One region of the Vibrio makurazakiensis genome, then DNA from elsewhere that is predicted to be linked to it. Evidence: predicted binding sites of a transcription regulator. Region 1 holds the regulator's gene; the other holds the start of a gene.
The links. Region 1 encodes MetJ, which represses methionine synthesis genes. Its sites were predicted from a motif close to TTAGACNTNTANANGTCTAA; they were not measured.
Positions count from the first base shown of each region.

Region 2: metE (5-methyltetrahydropteroyltriglutamate--homocysteine S-methyltransferase) is a predicted target of MetJ. The motif match lies at 1,549-1,568, and genes of this name have one in related genera.

Region 1 is NZ_JAKJSW010000022.1:39,410-59,122, forward strand. Features, by position in the region: gene rpmE (50S ribosomal protein L31) at 1-19, shown strand, start outside; gene L4C33_RS03330 (malic enzyme-like NAD(P)-binding protein) at 233-1,507, shown strand; gene metJ (met regulon transcriptional regulator MetJ) at 1,671-1,991, opposite strand; gene L4C33_RS03340 (O-succinylhomoserine (thiol)-lyase) at 2,201-3,385, shown strand; gene L4C33_RS03345 (bifunctional aspartate kinase/homoserine dehydrogenase II) at 3,385-5,796, shown strand; gene metF (methylenetetrahydrofolate reductase) at 6,070-6,969, shown strand; gene L4C33_RS03355 (PadR family transcriptional regulator) at 7,096-7,635, opposite strand; gene ppc (phosphoenolpyruvate carboxylase) at 7,987-10,617, opposite strand; gene argE (acetylornithine deacetylase) at 10,875-12,011, opposite strand; gene argC (N-acetyl-gamma-glutamyl-phosphate reductase) at 12,166-13,170, shown strand; gene argB (acetylglutamate kinase) at 13,183-13,971, shown strand; gene L4C33_RS03380 (argininosuccinate synthase) at 14,100-15,311, shown strand; gene argH (argininosuccinate lyase) at 15,618-17,492, shown strand; gene L4C33_RS03390 (DUF3624 domain-containing protein) at 17,656-17,919, opposite strand; gene L4C33_RS03395 (RidA family protein) at 18,008-18,355, shown strand; gene L4C33_RS03400 (dihydrolipoyl dehydrogenase) at 18,510-19,713, opposite strand, start outside.
Region 2 is NZ_JAKJSW010000048.1:20,562-25,211, forward strand. Features, by position in the region: gene L4C33_RS07805 (EAL domain-containing protein) at 1-564, shown strand, start outside; gene L4C33_RS07810 (LysR substrate-binding domain-containing protein) at 561-1,472, opposite strand; gene metE (5-methyltetrahydropteroyltriglutamate--homocysteine S-methyltransferase) at 1,795-4,137, shown strand; partial or broken gene L4C33_RS07820 (outer membrane protein transport protein) at 4,428-4,650, shown strand, end outside.

The DNA of each region.
Region 1 (19,713 bases):
TGCTCTTTCTAGCAAGTAATTTTACTCGCTATTTAGAACCTAAAAAGGACACTTCGGTGTCCTTTTTTGTTGCCTGCAGTTTAGAGATTTCAACTGGCCACTGGTCTTATTAGTAGTCAAATCTCGTTTTTTGATGAGACAGAGTGCTTTCCTGTCTAGGAACTTTGAAGTACATCCATTAAAATCAATGTTCTTACCACATATTATAATATCAATCAGGAAACCTACACTTATGTCAGACGACACTCGCCAAGAACTTTCTCCACAAGAACAATTTCGCCAAGATGCATTGGATTACCATGAATTTCCTATCCCAGGCAAGATCGCCGTCGAACTGACGAAGCCAGCAAACTCTGCTGAAGATCTAGCTTTAGCATACAGTCCTGGTGTTGCTGAACCCGTGCGTGAAATTGCTCAAAATGTAGATAATGTTTATAAGTACACAGGAAAAGGCAACATGGTTGCTGTTATTTCTAATGGTACGGCGATTCTTGGTCTGGGTAACCTAGGTCCTATCGCGTCTAAACCGGTAATGGAAGGTAAGGCGTTACTGTTTAAGCGCTTTGCAGGTTTAGATTCTATCGATATTGAAGTAAAACACCGCACAATCGATGAGTTTGTCGATACAGTAGCAAACATTGCAGACACCTTCGGTGGTATCAACCTAGAAGACATCAAAGCACCAGATTGTTTTGAAATCGAACGTCGCCTAATCGAGCGTTGTGATGTACCTGTATTCCATGATGACCAACACGGTACGGCAATCGTAACGGCAGCGGGCATGCTGAATGCAATCGAGCTTCAAGGTAAAAAACTTGAAGAGTCTAAGATTGTTTGTTTAGGCGCAGGTGCTGCGGCTGTAGCGTGTATGGAACTGCTTATTAAGTGTGGTGCTCAGCGTGAAAAGATCTACATGCTTGACCGTAAAGGTGTGATCCACACTCGTCGCGATGATTTAAATGAATACAAGCAGCTTTTCGCAAATAACACCGATAAGCGCACACTTGAAGATGTCATTGAAGGTGCAGATCTTTTCCTTGGTGTATCAGGTCCAAACCTACTACCAGCTGAATCACTTAAGCTAATGGCTGACAAGCCAGTGGTATTCGCGTGTTCTAACCCAGATCCAGAAATCAAACCTGAACTGGCTCATGAAGTTCGTGATGATCTAATCATGGGTACTGGCCGTAGCGATTACCCGAACCAGGTTAACAATGTACTTTGTTTCCCATTCATTTTCCGCGGTGCGCTAGATGTACGTGCAAGTGAAATCAATGATGAAATGAAGTTAGCAGCGGTTAAAGCTATTCGTGAATTAGCGAAAGAAGAAGTGCCAGAAGAAGTACTTGCAGCAGCTGGTGCAACATCGCTGGAGTTTGGTAAAGGTTACATCATTCCTAAGCCAATGGATCCACGCCTGCTTCCTCGCGTTGCCAAAGCTGTGGCGGAAGCAGCGGTTGAATCCGGTGTTGCTCGTATCGAGATGCCAGAAAATTACATGGCGTAATCATTCTTCGGAATTGAATTCGTATTAAAGAAAAAGCCGACTAACATAAGTTAGTCGGCTTTTTTTATATTTGGGATCTCGTTATTGCAAACGAAAACAAAATGTAATGATTTACCACTGGCAGTTGATGCAAAAAGGTAACAATTCGTGACTGGATTTATTTTTATTCGTCGTCGAAGTTTTCGAATTCGATACCCATTTCCGTCATTAGAGCTTTCGCTTCTGTCGGAATTTCATCTGGACGGTCTTTACGTAAGTCTTCGTCAGTCGGTAAAGGTTGGCCTGTGTATGCGTGTAGGAAAGCTTCACACAATAGTTCACTGTTCGTGGCGTGGCGTAGGTTGTTGATTTGACGGCGAGTTCGCTCGTCAGTTAACACCTTTAATACTTTAAGAGGGATAGAAACTGTAATTTTTTTTACTTGTTCGCTTTTCTTTCCATGCTCTGCATATGGGCTTATGTATTCACCATTCCAGTCTGCCATTGCGCACCTTCATCATTATTGTTGTTTGATTAAAATTTAGAATAGTGATTTTAGCGGGATTTACTGCCATAAGCAAAGACATATAGACGTCTAGAAGTGTTGACGGCTCATTCTAATGTAAGTAAAGTGAATAACATATATCTAACACAGCAGCTTAAACGCGACAAGTTACTGTGAATATCCAGTATCCAATTTGAAAGGAAACACCTATGAGCAGCCGGAAGCCAGCCACTATTGCCGTTCGTACTGGTATCGAGTCAGACACTCAACACCATGCCGTTGTACCACCGATTTACCTGTCTACGAACTATGGGTTTCCTGCATTTGGAGAAGTGCCAAAGTATGACTATACCCGTTCAGGTAACCCAAACCGTGGTCTACTAGAAACAGCACTGTTTGAACTAGAGTCAGGCAAAGGTGCGGTTGTAACGAACTGTGGCACGTCGGCGCTTAATCTTTGGGTATCGGCTTTCCTTGGCGGTGACGATTTAATCATAGCACCGCACGATTGTTATGGCGGTACTTATCGTCTGTTTAATACCCGCTCACAAAAGGGTGACTTCAAAGTATTGTTTGTTGATCAGTCTGATCAAGCAGCTTTAGATGCTGCAATCGCTCTTAAGCCAAAACTGGTTTTATTAGAAACACCATCGAACCCTCTCGTTCGTGTGGTGGATATTGCTGAAACATGCCGTAAAGCTAAAGAAGTGGGTGCATTAGTCGCAGTCGACAATACCTTTTTGACACCAGTGTTCCAAAAGCCATTGGAGCTTGGTGCAGACTTTGTTATCCACTCGACCACTAAATACATTAATGGCCACTCTGACGTGATTGGCGGTGTCGTGATCACTAAAACAGAAGAGCATGCTGAAGAGCTAGCTTGGTGGGGTAACTGTATTGGTGCGACTGGCACACCATTCGATAGCTACATGACTTTGCGTGGTATCCGAACTCTTGGCGCTCGTATGCGAGTGCATGAAGAAAGTTCACGAGACATTCTGGTTGCGTTGGAAGAACAGGAACTTGTAGGCACGATTTATCACCCAAGCCTACCAGATCACCCTGGTCATGAGATTGCTAAAAAACAACAATCTGGTTTTGGTTCTATGCTGAGCTTTGAGTTCGCAGGTTCATTTGAAGCTCTGAAATACTTTGTCGGCGAGCTAGAATTATTCTCTCTCGCTGAGTCACTTGGTGGAGTAGAAAGCTTAATTTGTCATCCTGCATCAATGACACACCGTGCAATGGGTGAAGCAGCACTGGCAGAGGCGGGTGTTTCTCAGCAATTGCTACGTCTTTCGGTTGGCCTAGAAGACGCTGAAGATCTGATTGATGATTTAAAACAGGCGTTTGCAAAAACTCAAAGCTTCATTAATAGCGAGGAGAAACAGTAATGACTGTTTTACGTCAGCTGCATAAATTTGGTGGCAGTAGTTTAGCTGACCCTGAGTGCTATCAGCGCGTTGTGAAAATTTTAAAAGAGTATTCACAGCAGAATGATCTGGTTGTGGTTTCTGCGGCAGGTAAAACCACCAACCGATTAATTGAGTTTACTGAAGCGTTAGATAAAGACGGACGTTTGGCTCATGAATGTCTACAGTCTCTACGTCAATTTCAATTAGATTTGATTGAAAGTCTATTAGTCGGCGATAGCGCGGAAACACTTACTCAACTTGTTCAAAAAGAATTTACGGCATTAGGCGAACTCGTTGCACCATTAACCGAAGCTCAAAAAGCACAAGTGCTAGGGCACGGTGAAGTGTGGTCTTCTCGCTTGTTAGCTGAGTTACTTTCTCAAAATGATCTGCAGGCTGTGGCTCAAGATGCTCGTGAATTTTTGCGTGCTGAAGCTGGTACTCAACCGGAAGTGGATCGTTCTCGTTCTTACTCGCTAATCAAAGAAGTATTGGCTCAACATACTCATTGCCGAGTTGTGATCACTGGTTTTATGGCACAGAACGGTGAAGGCGAAACGGTACTGCTTGGTCGCAATGGTTCTGATTATTCTGCAACGGTTATTGGTGCACTGGCTGAAGTCGATCGTGTGACGATTTGGAGTGATGTTGCTGGAGTATACAGCGCTGATCCTCGTTTAGTGTCTGATGCTTGTTTATTACCATTACTTCGACTTGATGAAGCGAGTGAACTCGCTCGTTTAGCAGCCCCTGTACTACATAGCCGTACATTACAGCCTGTAGCACAAAGTGCGATGGACTTAAGCCTACGTTGCAGCTATCAGCCTGAAGCGGGCTCGACGCAAATTGAACGCGTACTGGCTTCAGGTCGCGGTGCAAAAATTATTACTTCGTTAGATGAAGTTCTGATTATTCAGCTGAACTTCGGTCATGGTCATGATTTTGAACGTCTTGAAGTAGATGTGCTTGAAGGGTTAAAACGCGCTCAGCTAGAGCCGTTGGCTTACGAACTTCAGCCAGACCAAAATAGCTTGCGATTAGCTTATACCACTGAAATTGCTGGTGGTGCTTTGGAGTACTTGCAAGACCATGCCATTGAAGCAGAAATTAAGCTGAAGGAAGGGTATTCGCTCGTTGCTGCTGTAGGTGCTGGTGTAACGAAGAACCCAAATCATTGTTATGGCTTTTATCAGCAATTAAAGCATTCGCCTGTTGAGTTTATTTCAGAAGCTTCTTCTGGTTTAAGCCTTGTCGCTGTAATGCGAAAAGCGGATACATCATTACTGGTTAAGGGTGTTCACTCTCAATTATTCCAAGCTCAAAAGCGCGTTGCTATCGCATTATGTGGTAAAGGCAATATTGGTTCTAGTTGGTTAAAACTGTTCTCTGAACAAAAAAATGAATTAGAAAAGCGTCGTGGAATGAGTTTCGACCTAGTTGCAGTGATTGGTAGCCAAACGTATTGGTATAACGATCAAGGCATTGAAGCTGATGATGTTCTAGAACGTTTTGATGACGAAGCTGTAAGTAGCAATGGTAATGAATGGTTAGAGCGCTTAGGTTCAATCCAAGGCTATGATGAAGTTGTCGTACTGGATGTCACTGCGAGTAAAGAGCTTGCCGATCTGTATTTAGCGATAGCTCAGCAAGGTATTCATTTGATCTCTGCTAATAAGGTTGCTGGCAGCGCATCAAGTGAGTACTACCATCAAGTACAAGATGCTTTTGCGAAAATCAGCCGTCATTGGCTATATAACGCGACTGTTGGTGCAGGTTTACCAATCAATCATACTGTGCGCGACTTACGTGAAAGCGGTGATGATATTATTGCGTTGTCTGGTATTTTCTCGGGCACGTTATCTTGGTTGTTCCAGCAATTTGATGGAAGTGTTCCATTTAGTGAACTTGTTGATTTGGCATGGCAGCAAGGTTTAACTGAACCTGATCCTCGTGCTGATTTGGATGGTTCTGACGTAATGCGCAAATTGGTTATTCTTGCTCGTGAATCGGGTTTAGATATTGAACCTGAAAATGTAAAAGTTGAATCATTGGTGCCAGCTGAGCTTCAAGATTTATCGGTGGATGATTTCTTTGATAAAGCATCGCTACTCAGTGAGGAACTTGCTGAACGTTTGAAGAAAGCTCAATCACAGCAAAAGGTATTACGCTATGTTGCTCGCCTTGAGAAAAACGGTAAGGCGACAGTGGGTGTAGAAGCGTTAGCGAAAGAACATGCTTTAGCGAACCTACTACCATGTGACAATATCTTTGCCATTGAAAGTAAATGGTATAAAGACAACCCACTAGTGATTCGTGGCCCAGGTGCAGGGCGAGAAGTTACGGCTGGCGCTATTCAGTCAGACCTAAACCGTATGTCTAGTTTATTCTAGTGACTTACTGCTTCAAACTGGACTAATGTGACATGAATAAGGTTGAAATCAGCACAGTGCTCTTTCAACCTTATTCGTTACGATATCTAGCTTAATCCCCATATTTCTCCCACTTCTTATCTTGAACTTTATTCACGGTCTACTTGAAAAAAATTCATAATGGATCTGTTGACATTAAATCGTATTCAATACATTCTGTAGACATATAGACGTCCAAACGTCGTTTAAGGATAAGATTTTTTTCGTGGTTGAGTTTGCCACAGGGAGAGTAAGATGGGATACACACACGCTAGTCATATCGACGCTTTAAATCAGAATATCGCTGAACTTTCTGACAATATCAATGTGTCATTTGAGTTTTTTCCACCGAGTAGTGAAAAGATGGAAGAAACGCTGTGGAACTCTGTTCACCGCTTGAAAACTCTTCAACCTAAATTCGTTTCTGTGACTTACGGTGCTAACTCTGGTGAGCGTGACCGTACGCACTCAATCATTAAAGAAATTAAAGACCAAACGGGTCTTGTTGCTGCCCCTCACCTTACTTGTATCGATGCTAGCCGTGATGAACTGATTCAGATTGCTGATGACTATTGGGCAAATGGTATCCAAAGCATCGTTGCATTACGTGGTGATATTCCTGCTGGAGGCGGTGCACCTGAGATGTATGCATCGGACTTAGTTAAGCTGCTTAAGTCTCGTCATGATTTCGATATTTCGGTTGCTGCGTTCCCTGAAGTTCACCCTGAAGCGAAAAGTGCTCAATCTGACTTACTGAATCTAAAGCGTAAAGTTGATGCAGGTGCTAACCGTGCGATTACTCAGTTTTTCTTTGACGTTGAAAGCTACCTTCGCTTCCGTGATCGCTGTGTTGCCGCAGGTATCGATGTAGAAATCGTACCGGGCATTCTCCCTGTTTCAAACTTTAAGCAAGCATCGCGCTTTGCTGCGATGAATAACGTGAAAGTTCCGGGTTGGATGGCGCAGCAGTTTGAAGGCCTTGAAGATGACCCGACAACTCGTCAGCTAGTAGGTGCTAGCCAGGCGATAGATATGGTTCGTACATTAAGCCGCGAAGGAGTGAAAGACTTCCACTTCTACACACTAAACCGTGCAGAAATGACTTACGCGCTATGCCACACGTTAGGTGTACGCCCACAAGGCGCTGCTTTGTAATTTTTTGATTAGAACCAGTGCTGAATTAAAGCAATTTTAAAGATATAAAAAAGGCTTGAACTCTTAAGTTCAAGCCTTTTACTTTTCTAGCTTCTAGCTTCTAGCTTCTAGCTTCTAGCTTCTAGCTTATGCCATAGCACCAAGTTCTAGTAACACTTCTTCTGCCCAGACAATCCATGCTTCACGGATCAATAGGTTGCGACGTAGCGTTAAGCGCTCTAGGCGTGCTTGCTTGTCTAATGTAGCTGGTGTTGCGTAGTACGCCGATTCAATCTCTTTGTAATGTAAAACAAGTTTACGAGACTCTTCAACTAACTCAGATAGTTGAGCGCGGTACGCATCTGATGGTTGTACTGCGCAAGCAATCAGCTTAGCTGAAAACTCATCACGTACTGTTGGATGTGCTGTTGGCTGTTCAAACCATTCCCCAAGAGCGCCGCGGCCTGCATCGGTAATGGAATAAACTTTACGATCAGGTTTACCTTCTTGTGGCTCTAAGACACAAGTTACTTGCTCGTTTTGAGCCATTTTGTTTAGTTCACGGTAAACTTGTTGGTGGCTAGCTTTCCAGAAGTAACCGATACTTGCTGAAAATTCTTTTGTGATATCGTATCCAGTAGCATCGCGCGTACTTAAAACAGTTAGGATAACGTGTGGTAATGACATGTCTTCAATCCAAATGGTCAATAAACAGTAAACAATGCTTAAACATCAAGTGTGCTTCTAATGGCACGTTATGTTGGAACTCGTTTAAGCAGCACCAACAATTATGTTGGTTATGTCACCTTACAAAGCCGTTTATCACCTAGGTAGGTCGGTTTCCCGAACCCAAGCTGTGGAATATTTTATTATTAGCTCTCACAGCGGAGCAGTAGTATATCTAAATAATAAGCATAAAGTAGAATACATGGACAAAATATCCCAAAAACCTGACAAAATACTCAATAGTGGTGTTTTAGCAAAATAAAAGGCCGCAATCTGCGACCTTTTGTCTTTATAAACTACGTTATTTACTGGCTATCCAGTGTTTCGCATACCTGCTGCAATACCTGCAATCGTCACCATTAGTGCTTCTTCAAGCTCTGCTGGAGGTGTTTCACACTTACGAGTTCGGTATAGAAGCTCGGCTTGTAGCATGTTTAGTGGCTCAACGTAAATGTTACGTAGGCGAATGGATTCTAAGCCCCAAGGGTCGCTTTGCATTAAGTTTTCGTTGTTTTCTACATTAAGCACTGCCTTGATGTCTTTCTGCAGTTGCTCGCGCAGTAGCTCACCCAAAGGCAATAGCTCTTCGTCAACCAAGCGCTGGTCGTAGTACTTAGCAATTTCCATGTTGCACTTCGAGTACACCATTTCCAACATACCCAGACGAGTAGAGAAGAACGGCCATTCACGACACATTTCTTCAAGTAGAGCCTGGTGACCTTGGTCTACTGAGTACTGAATAGCTTCACCAGCTCCTAACCATGCAGGAAGTACCAGACGGTTTTGGCTCCAAGAGAAAATCCATGGGATTGCGCGTAGGCTTTCTACACCACCATTTGGATTACGTTTCGCTGGGCGAGAGCCTAGAGGAAGTTTACCTAGCTCTAACTCTGGCGTTGCTTGACGGAAGTAAGGTACGAATTTTTCTTCACCACGAACAACGTTGCGGTATGCTTCACAAGAGACTTGTGACAGCACTTCCATTAGGTCGCGCCATTCTTGTTTTGGTTCCGGTGGTGGCAGTAAGTTTGCTTCTAAGATAGCACTTGCGTACATATTGAAGCTGTTCACTGCTACGTCTGGTAAGCCAAGCTTAAAGCGGATCATCTCGCCTTGCTCAGTTACACGTAAGCCGCCTTTCAAGCTCTTAGGTGGCTGAGAAAGTAGCGCAGCGTGTGCCGGAGCACCACCACGACCAACAGTACCGCCACGGCCGTGGAATAGCGTTAGTTCTACGCCTTCTTCTTCACAAGCTTTTACGAGCTTGTCCATCGCGTCATACTGTGCCCAACCTGCTGACATTACGCCCGCATCTTTTGCTGAATCAGAATAACCAATCATCACCATTTGGTGGTTTTGGATGAAACCGCGATATAGGTCGATGCCCATTAGTTGTTTCATTACTTCTTCTGAATTGTTCAAGTCGTCCAGAGTTTCGAACAGTGGACATACATCCATGCGGTAAGGACAACCAGACTCTTGCAGTAGTAAGTGAACAGCGAGTACGTCTGAAGCGGTTCGTGCCATTGAAATAACGTAAGCACCAAATGCTTCACGTGGCTGAGCAGCAATTATCTTACAGGTGTCTAAAACCTCTTTAACCTGTTCAGATGGCTCCCAGTCGCGCGGTAATAACGGGCGTTTAGAGCTCAGCTCATTGGTTAAGAAAGCAATCTTGTCTTGTTCGCTCCACTGGTCGTAATCGCCAATGCCTAGGTAACGGGTTAGTTCAGATAGAACATCTGAATGGCGCGTACTTTCCTGACGAACATCAAGGCGAACTAAGTGAACACCAAACGCTTTGATACGACGAAGAGTGTCTAACAGTGAGCCATCAGCGATAACGCCCATGCCGCACTCATGTAGAGATTGGTAACACGCGTACAGCGGACTCCAAAGCTGATCAATATTCTGTAGTGTGGTTTTCTTTGGAACATCAGCTTCGTGAATTTCTGCATCTAAAACTTCTAGCGTATCGCCAAGTAGGGTACGTAGGCTTTTTAGAATAGCTCGGTAAGCTTCGTGTTCTTCACCAGCGAGCTCGCGAACAGCATCGTTACACTTGGTCATCGACAGTTCAGTGATAAGCTCGTTGATATCGTTTAGGTATAAGTCTGCCGCTTTCCAGCGAGAAAGACGCAGAACTTCTTTAGTAATAGTGTGGGTAACGAATGGGTTACCATCGCGGTCGCCACCCATCCAAGATGAGAAGTGAACAGGGCGAGCATCAATCGGAAGCCCTTCACCTAGGTAGCCTTTTAAACGACCGTCCATTTCACGTAGGAAATCTGGTACCGCTTCCCACAAAGAGTTTTCAACAACCGCAAAGCCCCATTTAGCTTCGTCTAATGGTGTAGGGCGTTGTTGGCGAATAACGTCTGAGTGCCAACCTTGTGCGATCAATTGTTCTAGTCGACGTTCGGTCTTTACACGTTCTTTGTTTGAAAGGTCGCTCAATTCTAACTTTGATAGACACTCGTTAATTTTAACGAGCTTGTTAATCATAGTGCGACGGGTAATTTCTGTTGGGTGAGCGGTAAGAACAAGCTCAATGTTTAAATCACGTACGGCCTGAGCTGCATCTAATTTACTAACATCGTTTTGATTTAGTTTAGAAAACAGTGATTGAAGTGCGTCAGGTTCACAAACGTGCTCCTCACAATGGCGAGAGATTGTATGGTACTGTTCGGCCATGTTTGTAAGGTTTAAGAATTGGTTAAATGCGCGAGCTACAGGGGTTAGCTGCTCATTGGGTAGATTTTTGATTTCTTCAACTAGGCTGTCACGATCAGCTTGGTTGCCAGCGCGTGCGGATTTGGAAAGTTTACGGATAGTCTCCACTTTCTCTAAGATCACGTCACCATGTGCGTCTTGGATAGTGTTGCCGAGCAAGCGTCCCAGCATACTTACGTTACTCTTGAGAGCGGCGTATTTCTCGTTCATTATCGTCCTGCCTCGTAAAAAAATTACATCCATTGTTCCTTGCTAAGATAACAATCTAGCGAAAAATGCTGTCTGTAGTCAAATAAAGCATTCTAAGTTTGTATTTATTAGCTTTTGGTATGATGTAAGGCAAGAAATTACGTTACTCAGTGAATGGGCTGAAATTTTATTACAACTTGATAAGAGAGAATAAAAAACAGCATAAGAGCAAAGTGAAGAAGTTTACTCTTATGCAATTCATAGATTGTAAGTAATAACTAGAAACAATATTTACGGATCGACTTAGCTAGAATATCAATTGTAGGGTCGATGAAATCAAAGCTTAGAAACTCATCGGGTTGATGGGCTTGATCGATAGAACCCGGGCCTAGAACGAGAGTCGGGCACAGTTGCTGTAAAAACGGGGCTTCAGTGCAGTAGTTGACGGTTTGAGATTCAACTTCACAAACTGACTCCATACTACCAATAAATGGGTGGTCGTGCTGACATTCGTAACCCGGAATCGGCTCATGTAGTGGTGTTATCTCGATTCTGCCTGGCCACTTGGCTTCGACTTCTTTAAGAGCTCCTCTTAACATGTTGTCTAGCCCATCCAAACTTATGCCAGGAAGAGGGCGCACGTCATAGTGCAGTTCGCAACAGCCACAAATTCGGTTGGCGCTGTCACCACCGTGAATATGACCAAGGTTAAGCGTCGGGCTTGGGATAGCAAACCCTGGGTGATGGTACTCTTTAATCAGTTTGTCTCGTAACTGCATTAATGCAAACAGTACTTCATGCATGATTTCTATCGCATTCACACCGAGTGCAGGATCTGAAGAATGTCCTGATTTACCTGTAACTCTAACAGCATTAGCGACGTGACCTTTATGCCCACGAATTGGCACTAAGCTTGTTGGTTCACCAATAATGCAATAGTCAGGCTTGAATGGGGCGTTTTCAGTGAAATGACGAGCGCCAAGCATCGTCGTTTCTTCATCACAGGTTGCCAATACATACACTGGCTTAGTCTGCTTGCTCCAATCTATCTTCTTTACGGCTTCGTAAATAAACGCAAAAAAGCCTTTCATATCGGCGGTGCCTAAACCATAAAAGCGATTGTTCGATTCTGTAAGAGCATGAGGATCGAAATTCCAACGCCCTTCGTCAAACGGAACAGTATCGCTGTGGCCAGCTAGCAGTAAACCACCTTCACCTTCGCCTTTCTTAGCAATCATGTTGTGTTTACCAGGTTCAACTTCAACAACTTCAACACTAAAGCCGAGATCTTTGAACCAAGTTGCCATCTTTTCGATGACTTTTTCATTACCGTGATCCCAACTAGGATCGGTTGAACTTATGGAGTCGGTGGAAATTAGGCCCTTATAGACCTCAAGAAAACTTGGTAATTGCATAATATCTTCACTTCTACTATTGACAGAAAAACCGCAAGGCTGTAAAACACATATTAAATCATATTTAATGAATAAAAAATCAAATAAAGCTAAAAATTAAGTATGAATAGTCAAAGTTAAATACGAATAACCTCAAGAAATTGGATGTGTTGAGATGTTGAAAACCACGATCATTGGCGCAAGCGGCTACACGGGAGCAGAACTGGCTCTCATGATAAATAAACACCCTGAACTCACGCTATCAGGTTTGTATGTATCCGCCAATAGTGTTGATGCGGGAAAACCAATTGCAGCGTTGCACGGTAAATTAGCTGGTCTGATTGATATGCCAGTTCAACCTTTGGTTAATCCGGAACAAGTCGCACAAGACTCTGATGTGGTTTTTTTAGCAACAGCTCATGAAGTTAGTCATGACTTAGCTCCGATTTTCCTTGAGAACGATTGTCAGGTTTTCGACCTATCCGGTGCTTTTAGAGTAAAGGGTGAAAACTTTTACCAAGAATTTTATGGTTTTGAACACCAACACGAACAATGGCTAGATAAAGCGGCATATGGCTTAGCTGAGTGGAACGAACAAGAAATAAAACAAGCTCAGTTAATTGCAGTGGCAGGTTGTTACCCAACAGCTTCTCAGCTTGCAATTAAACCGCTGGTGGAAGGCAACTTATTAGATGAAAACCAATGGCCTGTGATTAATGCGACAAGCGGTGTAACAGGTGCAGGGCGCAAAGCGAGTATGGTGAATAGCTTTTGTGAAGTGAGCTTGCAACCTTACGGTGTATTTAATCATCGTCATCAACCTGAAATTGCAGCGCACTTAGGTTGCGATGTGATTTTTACACCGCATCTGGGCAATTTCAAACGAGGTATCTTAGCGACAATCACGATGAAGTTGGCTGACGGCGTAACAGAGCAACAAATCGAGCAAGCCTTTACTCAAGCTTACCAAGGTAAACCTGCAGTACGTTTGCTAACAGATAAGCTGCCAAGAATTCAAGATGTTGAAAACACTCCATTTTGCGACCTAGGGTGGAAGGTTCAAGGCCAACACATCATCGTAGTATCTGCGATTGATAATTTATTGAAAGGTGCATCCAGCCAAGCGATGCAGTGTTTAAATTTACGGTATGGCTTTCAGTCATTAACTGCGCTAGTGTAAGGAAATCTAAATATGAGCCTTAATAATCAACCATTAATCATAAAGTTAGGTGGCGCTGCGCTATCTTGTGGTGAAACACTTAGCAAGTTATTCGGTGCTATCTCTGCTTACCAAACACAGGCACAGCGACCAATCGTGATTGTTCACGGTGGTGGCTATCTTGTCGATGACTTGATGAACAAGCTGAACCTTGAAACGGTTAAGAAAGAAGGGCTACGTGTTACCCCTTACGACCAGATTCCTCTGATCGCTGGTGCACTAGCGGGCACAGCTAACAAATTACTGCAAGGTCAGGCGATTAAAGACGGTATTAATGCCGTTGGTTTGAGCCTAGCAGACGGTGGCTTATGTAAAGTCAGTGAGCTAAACCCAGAGTTGGGTGCGGTAGGTAAAGCTGAGCCGGGTGACTCAACCGTTCTGCAAGCCATCCTTAACGCTGGTGCACTGCCAATCATTAGTTCGATTGGTCTGACTGAGCAAGGTCAGCTGATGAATGTTAATGCTGATCAAGCCGCTGTTGCTGTAGCAGGAGCGCTTGATGCTGAGTTGGTACTGCTTTCTGATGTAAGTGGTGTGTTGGATGGTAAAGGTCACTTGATTCCAAGTCTCAACCAACAACAAGCCGATGACCTAATTGCAGGCAAAGTGATTACCGACGGCATGATCGTTAAAGTTCAAGCAGCATTAGAAGCAGCTAACGACCTAGGACGACCAATTGAAGTCGCAACTTGGCGATACCCAGAAAAGCTAACACAACTGTTTTCAGGTAAGAGCATAGGAACACAGTTTTTACCTCAGTAGGTCTCACAACGAGTCACTACTTAAAGAATTTAGACAAATAAATTGAACACACTATTTTTAGCAAGTAACGATTAAAGTCATTTCCAACGCTGACCGCCATGTGCAGTATGGAAACTAGGAGAAAGAAAATGAGCAAAGTTAACGTAAAGAAAGTTGTAGTAGCCTACTCTGGCGGTCTAGACACATCAGTGATTATTCCATGGTTGAAAGAAAACTATGACTGTGAAGTAGTCGCGTTTGTTGCGGATGTTGGCCAAGGTGATGAAGAGCTTATCGGCATCGAAGAGAAAGCAAAAGCATCTGGTGCTTCTGAGTGTTACATCGCTGACCTGAAAGAAGAAATGGTTGCAGATTACATTTACCCAACGCTAAAAACGGGTGCTTACTATGAAGGTAAATACTTACTAGGCACTTCAATGGCTCGTCCAATTATTGCTAAAGCACAAGTTGAAGTTGCACGTAAAGTTGGAGCTGACGCACTGTGTCACGGTTGTACTGGTAAAGGTAACGACCAAGTGCGTTTTGAAGGTGCATTTGCAGCACTAGCACCAGACCTACACGTAATTGCACCATGGCGTGAGTGGGATCTAGTAAGCCGTGAAGAGTGTCTAGATTACCTAGCAGAGCGCAACATTCCTTGTACTGCATCTCTTACAAAGATTTATTCTCGTGACGCTAATGCATGGCATATCTCAACAGAAGGTGGTGTTCTTGAAGATACATGGAATGCACCTAACGATGATTGCTGGGCTTGGACTGTAGACCCAGAGCAAGCACCAAATGAATCTGAGACTGTTACGTTGAAAGTTGAAAAAGGTGAAGTGGTAGCTGTTGATGGTGAAACAATGACGCCATACAACGCACTGGTTTACTTGAATGAAAAAGGTGCTAAACACGGTGTTGGTCGTATCGATATCGTTGAAAACCGTCTAGTAGGTATGAAATCACGAGGTTGTTACGAAACTCCGGGTGGCACTATCATGATGGAAGCACTGCGTGCAGTAGAGCAGCTGGTACTTGATAAAGCAGCATTTGAATTCCGTGAAGAGCTAGGCGTGAAGGCTTCACACCTTGTATACGATGGCCGTTGGTTCACTCCACTATGTAACTCAATTCTTGCAGCGACCGAAGAACTTGCTCAAGATGTAAACGGTGAAGTAGTGATTAAACTTTACAAAGGTCATGCAACTGTTACTCAAAAACGTTCTGACAACAGCTTGTACTCAGAAGAGTTTGCAACGTTCGGTGAAGATGAAGTGTACGACCAAAGCCATGCAGAAGGCTTCATCCGTCTTTACTCTCTATCAAGCCGTATCCGTGCATTGAACAGCCAAAAGTAATCGCTTACATATCGACTACTTACAGAGCCACTAACCAGTGGCTCTGAGACTAACGAAGCCCGTTTGAATACTTTTACAGTATCAAATGGGCTTCGTTTTTTTATGTCTGCAGTCTTCATTTCGCATCCTAGACTGTATAATGAGTTTAAATGATATTATTTTGAATAAATATGTAAAAATAATGAATTAATTCTTTCTTTTTCTCAAAAATTACCGTAAGTTTGAACCATCAGAAAAATACTGAATTCATAATCAGAATTAAGCATTGCACTAGACAGTTAGCACTGAGCATTTAGGAGAGACACAATGGCATTATGGGGCGGAAGATTTACCCAAGCAGCAGACACCCGGTTTAAAGACTTTAACGATTCACTTCGTTTTGACTACCGATTGGCTGAGCAAGACATTGTTGGCTCAATTGCCTGGTCTAAAGCTCTGCACTCCGTTAACGTTCTGACAGAAGAAGAGCAGCAGAAGCTTGAACTAGCACTGAATGAACTGAAGCTAGAAGTAATGGAAGACCCTGAGCAGATCCTTCGTTCGGATGCTGAAGATATTCATAGTTGGGTTGAGCAACAGCTTATCGGTAAAGTCGGCGATCTAGGCAAAAAGCTTCACACTGGCCGTTCTCGTAATGACCAAGTGGCGACAGACCTGAAACTATGGTGTCGTCAGCAAGGTAATCAATTACTGCTTGCACTTGATCGTCTTCAAAGTCAGATGGTTAATGTTGCTTCTCAACACCAAGAAACCGTGCTTCCAGGTTACACGCACTTACAACGTGCTCAACCTGTGACATTTGCACACTGGTGTCTAGCGTATGTAGAAATGCTAGAACGTGATTACTCTCGTCTAAGTGATGCTATTAAACGTTTAGATACGTGTCCATTAGGTTCTGGCGCTCTAGCGGGTACTGCTTATCCGATGGATCGTGAAGAGCTAGCTCACAACCTTGGTTTCCGTCGTGCGACGCGTAACTCTTTAGATTCAGTATCAGACCGTGACCACGTTATGGAGCTAATGTCGATTGCTTCTATTTCAATGTTGCACCTTTCGCGTCTAGCGGAAGATATGATTTTTTACAACTCAGGTGAATCGAATTTCATCGAGTTAGCTGACACTGTGACTTCAGGTTCATCTCTGATGCCACAAAAGAAAAACCCAGATGCGCTAGAACTGATTCGTGGCAAAACCGGCCGTGTTTATGGTTCATTAGCTGCAATGATGATGACGGTAAAAGCGCTGCCTTTGGCTTACAACAAAGATATGCAAGAAGATAAAGAAGGTCTGTTTGACGCTTTAGACACTTGGAACGATTGTATGGAAATGGCGGCATTGTGTTTTGACGGCATTAAAGTGAACGGTGAACGTACACTGGAAGCGGCGAAACAGGGTTATGCAAACTCTACAGAACTCGCTGATTACCTAGTAGCGAAGGGAATTCCTTTCCGTGAAGCTCACCATATTGTTGGTGTAACGGTAGTCGCTGCAATTTCGAAAGGTTGTGCACTAGAAGAATTAACCATCGCAGAGATGAAAGAATTCTCTGAAGTGATTGAAGACGATGTTTATGACATCTTAACTATTGAATCTTGTTTAGAAAAACGTAGCGCACTGGGCGGTGTGTCTCCTAAACAGGTAGCTTACGCTGTTGACCAAGCAGAGAAACGTTTATCACAGCGTGATACGTCTATCGTTAAGGTTCGTCCTGCTCGTCTGACGGATATCGAAGCGTTGGAAGGCATGGTGGCTTACTGGGCTAACATGGGTGAAAACCTGCCTCGTTCTCGTAATGAGTTGGTACGTGATATTGGTTCGTTTGCGGTTGCCGAACATCATGGTGAGGTAACGGGTTGTGCATCACTTTACGTGTATGACTCTGGCTTAGCTGAAATTCGCTCACTGGGTGTAGAAGCTGGTTGGCAGGGGCAAGGTCAGGGCACGGCGATTGTTCAGCATTTAGTTGATAAAGCTCGTCAGATGGCGATTAAGAAAGTCTTCGTACTGACTCGTACTCCAGAGTTCTTTATGAAGCATGATTTCTTACCAACGTCGAAATCACTGTTGCCAGAGAAAGTTCTAAAAGATTGTGACCAGTGTCCTCGTCAGCATGCTTGTGATGAAGTTGCTCTAGAAGTGAACCTTGTTGAACAAGTGATTGCGAAAGTAAATGTGGCGTAACGAGCTGATTTAAAATCTGAAATGCTAGGTTCCAAAAAATATTAAAAAAGATCGATCTTTTTTGGAACTAATAAGAAAGAGCTAGGTCTATTAGAGTACCACTGCTTTTTCTTAGAATTATATCTAGGAGAGCCCCAAAACCGATTGGTTTTGGGGCTTTTTTCTATCTGCGATTTGAGCGTCGTTTGGGCTTTGATAGCGGAATGAAGATGAATTTCATTAATAGGTGGAGAACAAGCAGGCCATTGAAGGCAAGATTGGCCATGACCAGGGCAATTGAATTAATACTTTTCGGTGACTCTTTGAGTAAGCCCCACCAAAGAGCCCAGCCGATCACCGACAATATCGCTAGCTGAATCATACAGCGATGGCAGCGCCCGAGCTTTTGGCTAATTTTGTTCTCTTTATTGCAATGAATGCATGTCATCTTTGGCTCAATTCGCGTTATCCTTATCTATCCAATTATAACATGTCGAATGCCTATTCTGGCATTAGAAGAAATGAAGAGAACCAGCATGATTGTTCGTCAAGAAACTAAACAACGTATGAGCCGTATCGTTAAGCATAACGGTACTATTTACCTATGTGGCCAAGTTTGTGCCGATGCAACGAAAGGCATTCAAGAGCAAACGCAAACAATGTTGGATAAAGTGGAAGCATTGCTTGAGCAAGCCGGTAGCGACAAAGAACACATGCTGTCAGCCACCATCTACCTTAAAGATATGAAAGATTTCCAAGAAATGAACGCTGTGTGGGATGCATGGGTACCAGAAGGTCACGCTCCAGCTCGTGCATGTGTGACTGGTGATATGGCTCGTGAAGCTCTACTTGTTGAGATCTCTGTGATTGCAGCTGAGAAGTGATTTTTGAGTTTTAGCGATAAGTAACGGCTTTAAGAGATTCCAGATATCTCGTCCCTCGATTCTGGAATGACGCGTTTAGCCAAAAATAAAAAGGAAAGCCAATGGCTTTCCTTTTTAGTATCTAAATTTTGTTACTTCTCTTTATGACCTGAGATTAACAACCTGGACCACAATCTAGACAGTGTTTCACCATCTCTGGACCTAGGTGCAGTTTCGCATTCAGGTCACGTAGTGCAGTTCGTACACCTTCTTCGATTACTGGGTGATAGAACGGCATATCTAGCATTTCAGAAACCGTCATCTTGTTTTGGTGTGCCCATGCTAACAAGTGCGCCAAGTGTTCTGCGTTTGGTCCCATCATTTCAGCACCAAGGAAGCGACCTGTACCTTGCTCGCCGTAAACGTGCAGAATGCCTTTGTTGCGTAGCATCACTCGTGAGCGGCCTTGGTTCTCGAAAGACACTTCACCCGTTGCGAAACAACCACATGTACCTAAGCGGGTAGTGATCTCTTTGTAAGTTTCACCAACCATCGCAATTTGCGGGTCAGAGAAAACCGCTGAGATTTTAGAGCGGCGTAGGCCTGCACGGATCTCAGGGAAGCGACCTGCGTTGTCACCAGCAATACGTGCTTGGTCTGCTGCTTCATGCAATAGCGGCAGTTGGTTACTTGCGTCACCAGCAATAAATACTGATGGTAGTGACGTTTGTAGCGTGTAGTGGTCTGCAACTGGAACACCACGCTCATCTAGTTGTAGAGAGGTATTTTCTAGACCAAGTTTATCCGTATTTGGGCGGCGACCTGTTGCTGCTAATACATACTCAACGATGTTAGTTTCAAGTTCACCTTGCTTGTTGATGAACTGAATTTCAACACGAGCCTCACCTGACTCTGTAGTAATACGCTTCATGCTTTCGATTTTTACGTCGGCATCTAGATAGAACTCTTCATTGAAAGCTTTATCAGCATAAGCCATGATCTCTGGGTCTGTTACTGGACCAACTTGACCACCTAAACCGAACAGTTTTGTTTTTACGCCTAAGCGGTGTAATGACTGCCCTAGCTCCAGGCCGATAACACCAGGGCCAAATACGGCAACCGACTCTGGTAAATCATCCCAGCTGAATACGTCATCGTTAATGATTAAGCGGTCACCAAGTTCGTTCCAAACTTCTGGATAAGCAGGGCGAGAACCTGTAGCAATAACAATGCGCTTTGCCGTGATAACAGTATGGTCATCTACCTGTAGGGTATTGTCGTCTAAGAATTTTGCATAACCAGAGATTTTGTCTTGTTCTGAAATTTCATCCACACCTTCTAAAACAAAACCAACAAAACGGTCACGTTCAAACTTAACT
Region 2 (4,650 bases), on a different contig from region 1:
CAGCAAGAGCTTGAAGTATTGTGTGGTCTTGGTGTTGATTATATTCAAGGTTACTTTTTCTCTAAGCCATTACCTTTGTCTCAAATAGAACAGGCTTGGTCTTACCAAGAGCGTTTGGAACAGTTTTTAGACAGTAACTCGATGATCAAAGGTACTGGTATACTGAGTATTTCTTGTAGCGAAGCACCAAGATTTACGCCTGAGTCGTGCATTTTAGATGTGAAAAAAGCATTTGATGCAGATCCTTTGTTAGAGGCGGTAAGCGTTATTGTGGAGGATAAATGTGTAGGGGTGCTAACCAAAGCCAAATTACAACTATATCTAACGTCTACAGTGGGGACTAAGCTGGAAACCGCAAAAGATTTAGCCTTATGTAAACGTAGCCTTAGTCAGGTGATGGATACTAAATTTGAAAAGCTCAGCTTTAAAACCAAAGCTAAAAGTATCCCGGTATTATTGAATGAAATTTCAGCGCCACCTTGGATTATAGTTAGCGATTTTGGCCTTTTCTTGGGGCTAATTACGCAAGGTGACATTCTGACTTACTTTTCGGCGAAAGTTTAAACCACTTCAATGCCATCAAGGTGGCTTTTACTTTGCTGACGAGCTGTACTAAAAAATGCTTGTAGGTAGCGCTTGTCTTTTTCTGAATTCCTTACTGCTGCAAAAAGCCTGCGCGATAGCCCTTTTCCTAACGGTTTGCTTGCGATTAAGCCCTGTCTAGAAAACTCACTGATCGCCCAATTCGGAAGTGCAGCTACGCCCAACCCGGCAGAAACCATTTGAACCAACATTAGAGTATTGTCTGCTTGCTTCCATTTCTTTGGTTCGACACCTGCGGGCTGTAAGAAGTGTTTAACCACATCTAAACGCTGTTTTTGTACCGGATAAGAAAGCATGGTTAATTCGGTAAGATCTTGAGGCTCTACATATTCCTTCTCAGCTAACGGCGAGTTTATTGCTGTGATTAAACGCATCTCAAAATCAAACAAAGGTTCGTAGTGAACTTCAGATCGTGGCTGAATATCAGAAGTAATGACAAGGTCAAGCTCACCAGCCATTAGTGCGGGAAGTGGTTCAAACCCAAAGCCCGATGAGAAATCTAAAGTCACGCTTGGCCAAGCAATTTGGTATTCCTTTAGCGCGGGCATTAACCATTGGAAGCAAGAATGACATTCAATTGCCATATGAAGTCGGCCATTCACATCTTCTTTTAAACTTGCGAGTTCATTTTCAGCTTTGGCAAGCTTGGGTAACAAGTCATCAGCGAGCTTGAGTAATATCTCACCTTCAGATGTGAATTTTACTGGGCGTGTTTTACGCAAAAATAGCTGACCACCGATCCGCGCTTCTAAATCCTTAAGCTGGTGGGAGAGTGCCGATTGAGTTAAATGCAATGACGTTGCAGTCGCGGTTAAAGACCCGCTATCGCGTAGCGTGGTTAATGTCCGTAAATGTTTAAGCTCTATCATGAGTTTCCCTCATATTCCCTAAGCCAATATTAATTTTTCTAAGTTAGTTTCAACAGTACTTGGTTTTATATCATCTGTAAACGTCTAGACGGCTAAATAAAATGTGCATTGTTTCTGTTAAGTGCATCTATATGAATATCTTTCATAAACAAGATGAATATTTGGAGATTGTTCATGTTGGTGTTTAGAGAGATAGTTTAGCCATCCAGACGCCTTGATATGTTTTTAAGCGAATAAGCAGAGAAGTTCTTAATCGAGTAAGAATGAGAAAACATAGGCGCTCTGACCGGATACTAAAAATTACAGAATAAGGAATAAGTTCATGACAACGACAACGCACATTTTAGGCTACCCACGTATTGGCGAAAAACGAGAATTAAAATTCGCTCTAGAGAAATACTGGCGTGGAGAAATAGAACAATCTGAATTGAAAGAACTAGGTAGCGAGCTGCGTAACCGTAACTGGAATGTCCAATCTGAGGCGAACTTAAGCTTTGCAACGGCGGGAGATTTTGCATGGTACGATCATGTACTCACAACCACTTTATTATTGGGGCATACTCCGAAGCGTCACGCAGGCGGTTCAAAAGAAGAAAAAGGCTTCCCAGATTTGGATACTTTGTTCCGCGTTGGCCGTGGTCAATCACAAACTCAGTCGACCTGTTGTGGCGGTAAGCATAGCTCTTCTGAGAATGAAGGAACGGCAGCGTCAGACATGACTAAGTGGTTCAACACAAACTACCACTACATTGTCCCTGAATTCAGTAAAGATGACTCATTTGAAGTAAGCTGGCCGCAACTGTTTGATGAAGTGAGTGAAGCTGTAAAAGCGGGGCATAAAGTAAAACCCGTTTTATTAGGGCCTTTATCTTACCTTTACCTAGGTAAAGAAGTTGAGGAGGGCTTTGACCGTTTATCATTACTTCCTCGTTTGCTAACGGCTTATCAAGCCATTCTTGCTAAGTTATCTAAACTGGGTGTTGAATGGGTTCAAATTGATGAGCCAATCCTATCTCTAGAATTAGAAAAACCGTGGGCTGATTCATTCAAACTAGCTTATCAAGTGATTCAAAGTGATATTAAGTTACTGCTTACGACTTACTTTGATTCCGTAACAGATACGTTAGACAAGATTGTAGAGCTTCCAGTGAACGGTCTACACATAGACTTATCTGCAGCCCCTGAGCAACTAGATGAAGTAGTCAATAAACTACCGAAAGATTGGGTATTGTCTGCAGGTGTTATCAATGGACGTAATGTGTGGCGAGCGGATTTAGCATCTCAACTTGCAACTCTGCAACCAGTGAAAGGCAAGCTAGGTGATAAGCTTTGGGTCGCAAGTTCATGTTCATTGCTTCATAGCCCTGTGGATTTGGAACTAGAAGAAGCACTAAGCGAAGAAGTGAAAAGCTGGTTTGCGTTTGCTAAGCAAAAAGTGACCGAAGTTAGCTTACTAGGGAAAGCATTAGATGGCGATCAAGGGGCTATCTTAGCGTGCGAGACTTACAGTCAACCAATACTGGCACGTAAAAGTGCAACTCACGTTAATAAGCCTCAGGTTCAGGCAAGGCTCAATACCATCACCAAGGCGCTAACAAACCGTAGTGAAGCTTATGCAAAGCGAGCTTCGCATCAGTCTGAAGTGTTAGGTTTACCTTTACTGCCGACAACAACAATCGGGTCATTCCCACAAACCAGTGAGATCCGTGTTCAGCGTAGCGCTTACCGCACTGGTCAGCTAAGTGAAGCAGATTACACAGCTGCGCTAAAGGGCCACATTGAAGATGCTGTAAAGCGCCAAGAAGCACTTGATTTAGATGTTTTAGTTCACGGTGAAGCTGAACGCAACGATATGGTGGAGTACTTTGCAGAGAACTTAGCTGGCTTCCAAACAACTAAATTTGGTTGGGTACAAAGCTACGGTTCACGCTGTGTGAAACCTGCGGTTGTTGTGGCTGATATTGAACGAGAAAAGCTGATAACTGTTGAATGGTCTACGTATGCACAATCACTTACGTCTAAACAGATGAAAGGTATGCTTACTGGCCCTGTAACTATTCTATGTTGGACGTTCCCACGTGAAGATATCTCACGTAAAGAAATTGCTAATCAGCTCGCCTTTGCTCTGCGTGATGAAGTGTCTGACTTGCAAGATGCTGGCATCAATATTATTCAAATTGACGAGCCAGCGATTCGTGAAGGTTTGCCACTGAAAAAAGGTGACCATGCTGAGTATCTAGAGTGGGCGGTAGACGCATTTAAGATATCAGCTGCGAGTGCGAAACCAGAAACCCAGATCCATACTCACATGTGTTACAGCGAATTCAATGAGATAATTGATTCAGTAGCGGCATTGGATGCGGATGTTATTACCATCGAAACCTCACGTTCGAATATGGAACTTCTGAAAGCTTTTGAGGAGTTTAACTATCCGAATGAAATTGGCCCTGGCGTTTACGATATACACTCACCAAACATTCCTTCTGAAGAGTGGATTGTCGATTTACTGAAAAAAGCAGCAGAAAAAATTCCAGCGGAACGCTTGTGGGCTAATCCTGATTGTGGTCTCAAAACCCGTAACTGGGCAGAAACAGAAGCTGCACTTGCTAACCTGGTTTCAGCAACAAAAACGCTACGCAAAGAGTGGTCTGAAGCCGAAGTTTGAGCTTTAAACCATCAATGTTAAAGACAAACGTCGGAAATTTCCGGCGTTTTTTGTATCTATCGTAAAAAGTTCAAATTATTTTAACTGGTCGGATCTCGCTGTTGCCCCTTTTAAATGAACGAGAGTAATTACTCTAATTTGGCTGTTGTGGATAGAAATGTCATTTTGGTACGGCGTACCCATTTACTACTTTATGTCATGCTGTAAAATCCCATCCAAAATGTCATACGGAAAGTGACGAAATAAATCGCCAAGGAAAGGTCCTAATTCAAATTCGCTTGGATACTTTCATGACTAAGATATTCACCATTGCAAAATCTACACTTCTTGTTGGTTCTGCTCTTCTTGCGGCAAACGTACACGCTGCTGGCTTCCAAATTGTAGAGCACTCTGCCTCCGGTCTAGGCCGCGCATTCGCTGGCGAGGCTGCTATCGCTGATAACGCTGCAACTCTTGCGCGTAACCCTGCTTCTCTTAGCATGCTTGAAACTGCTAATTTCACTGGTGGTATTT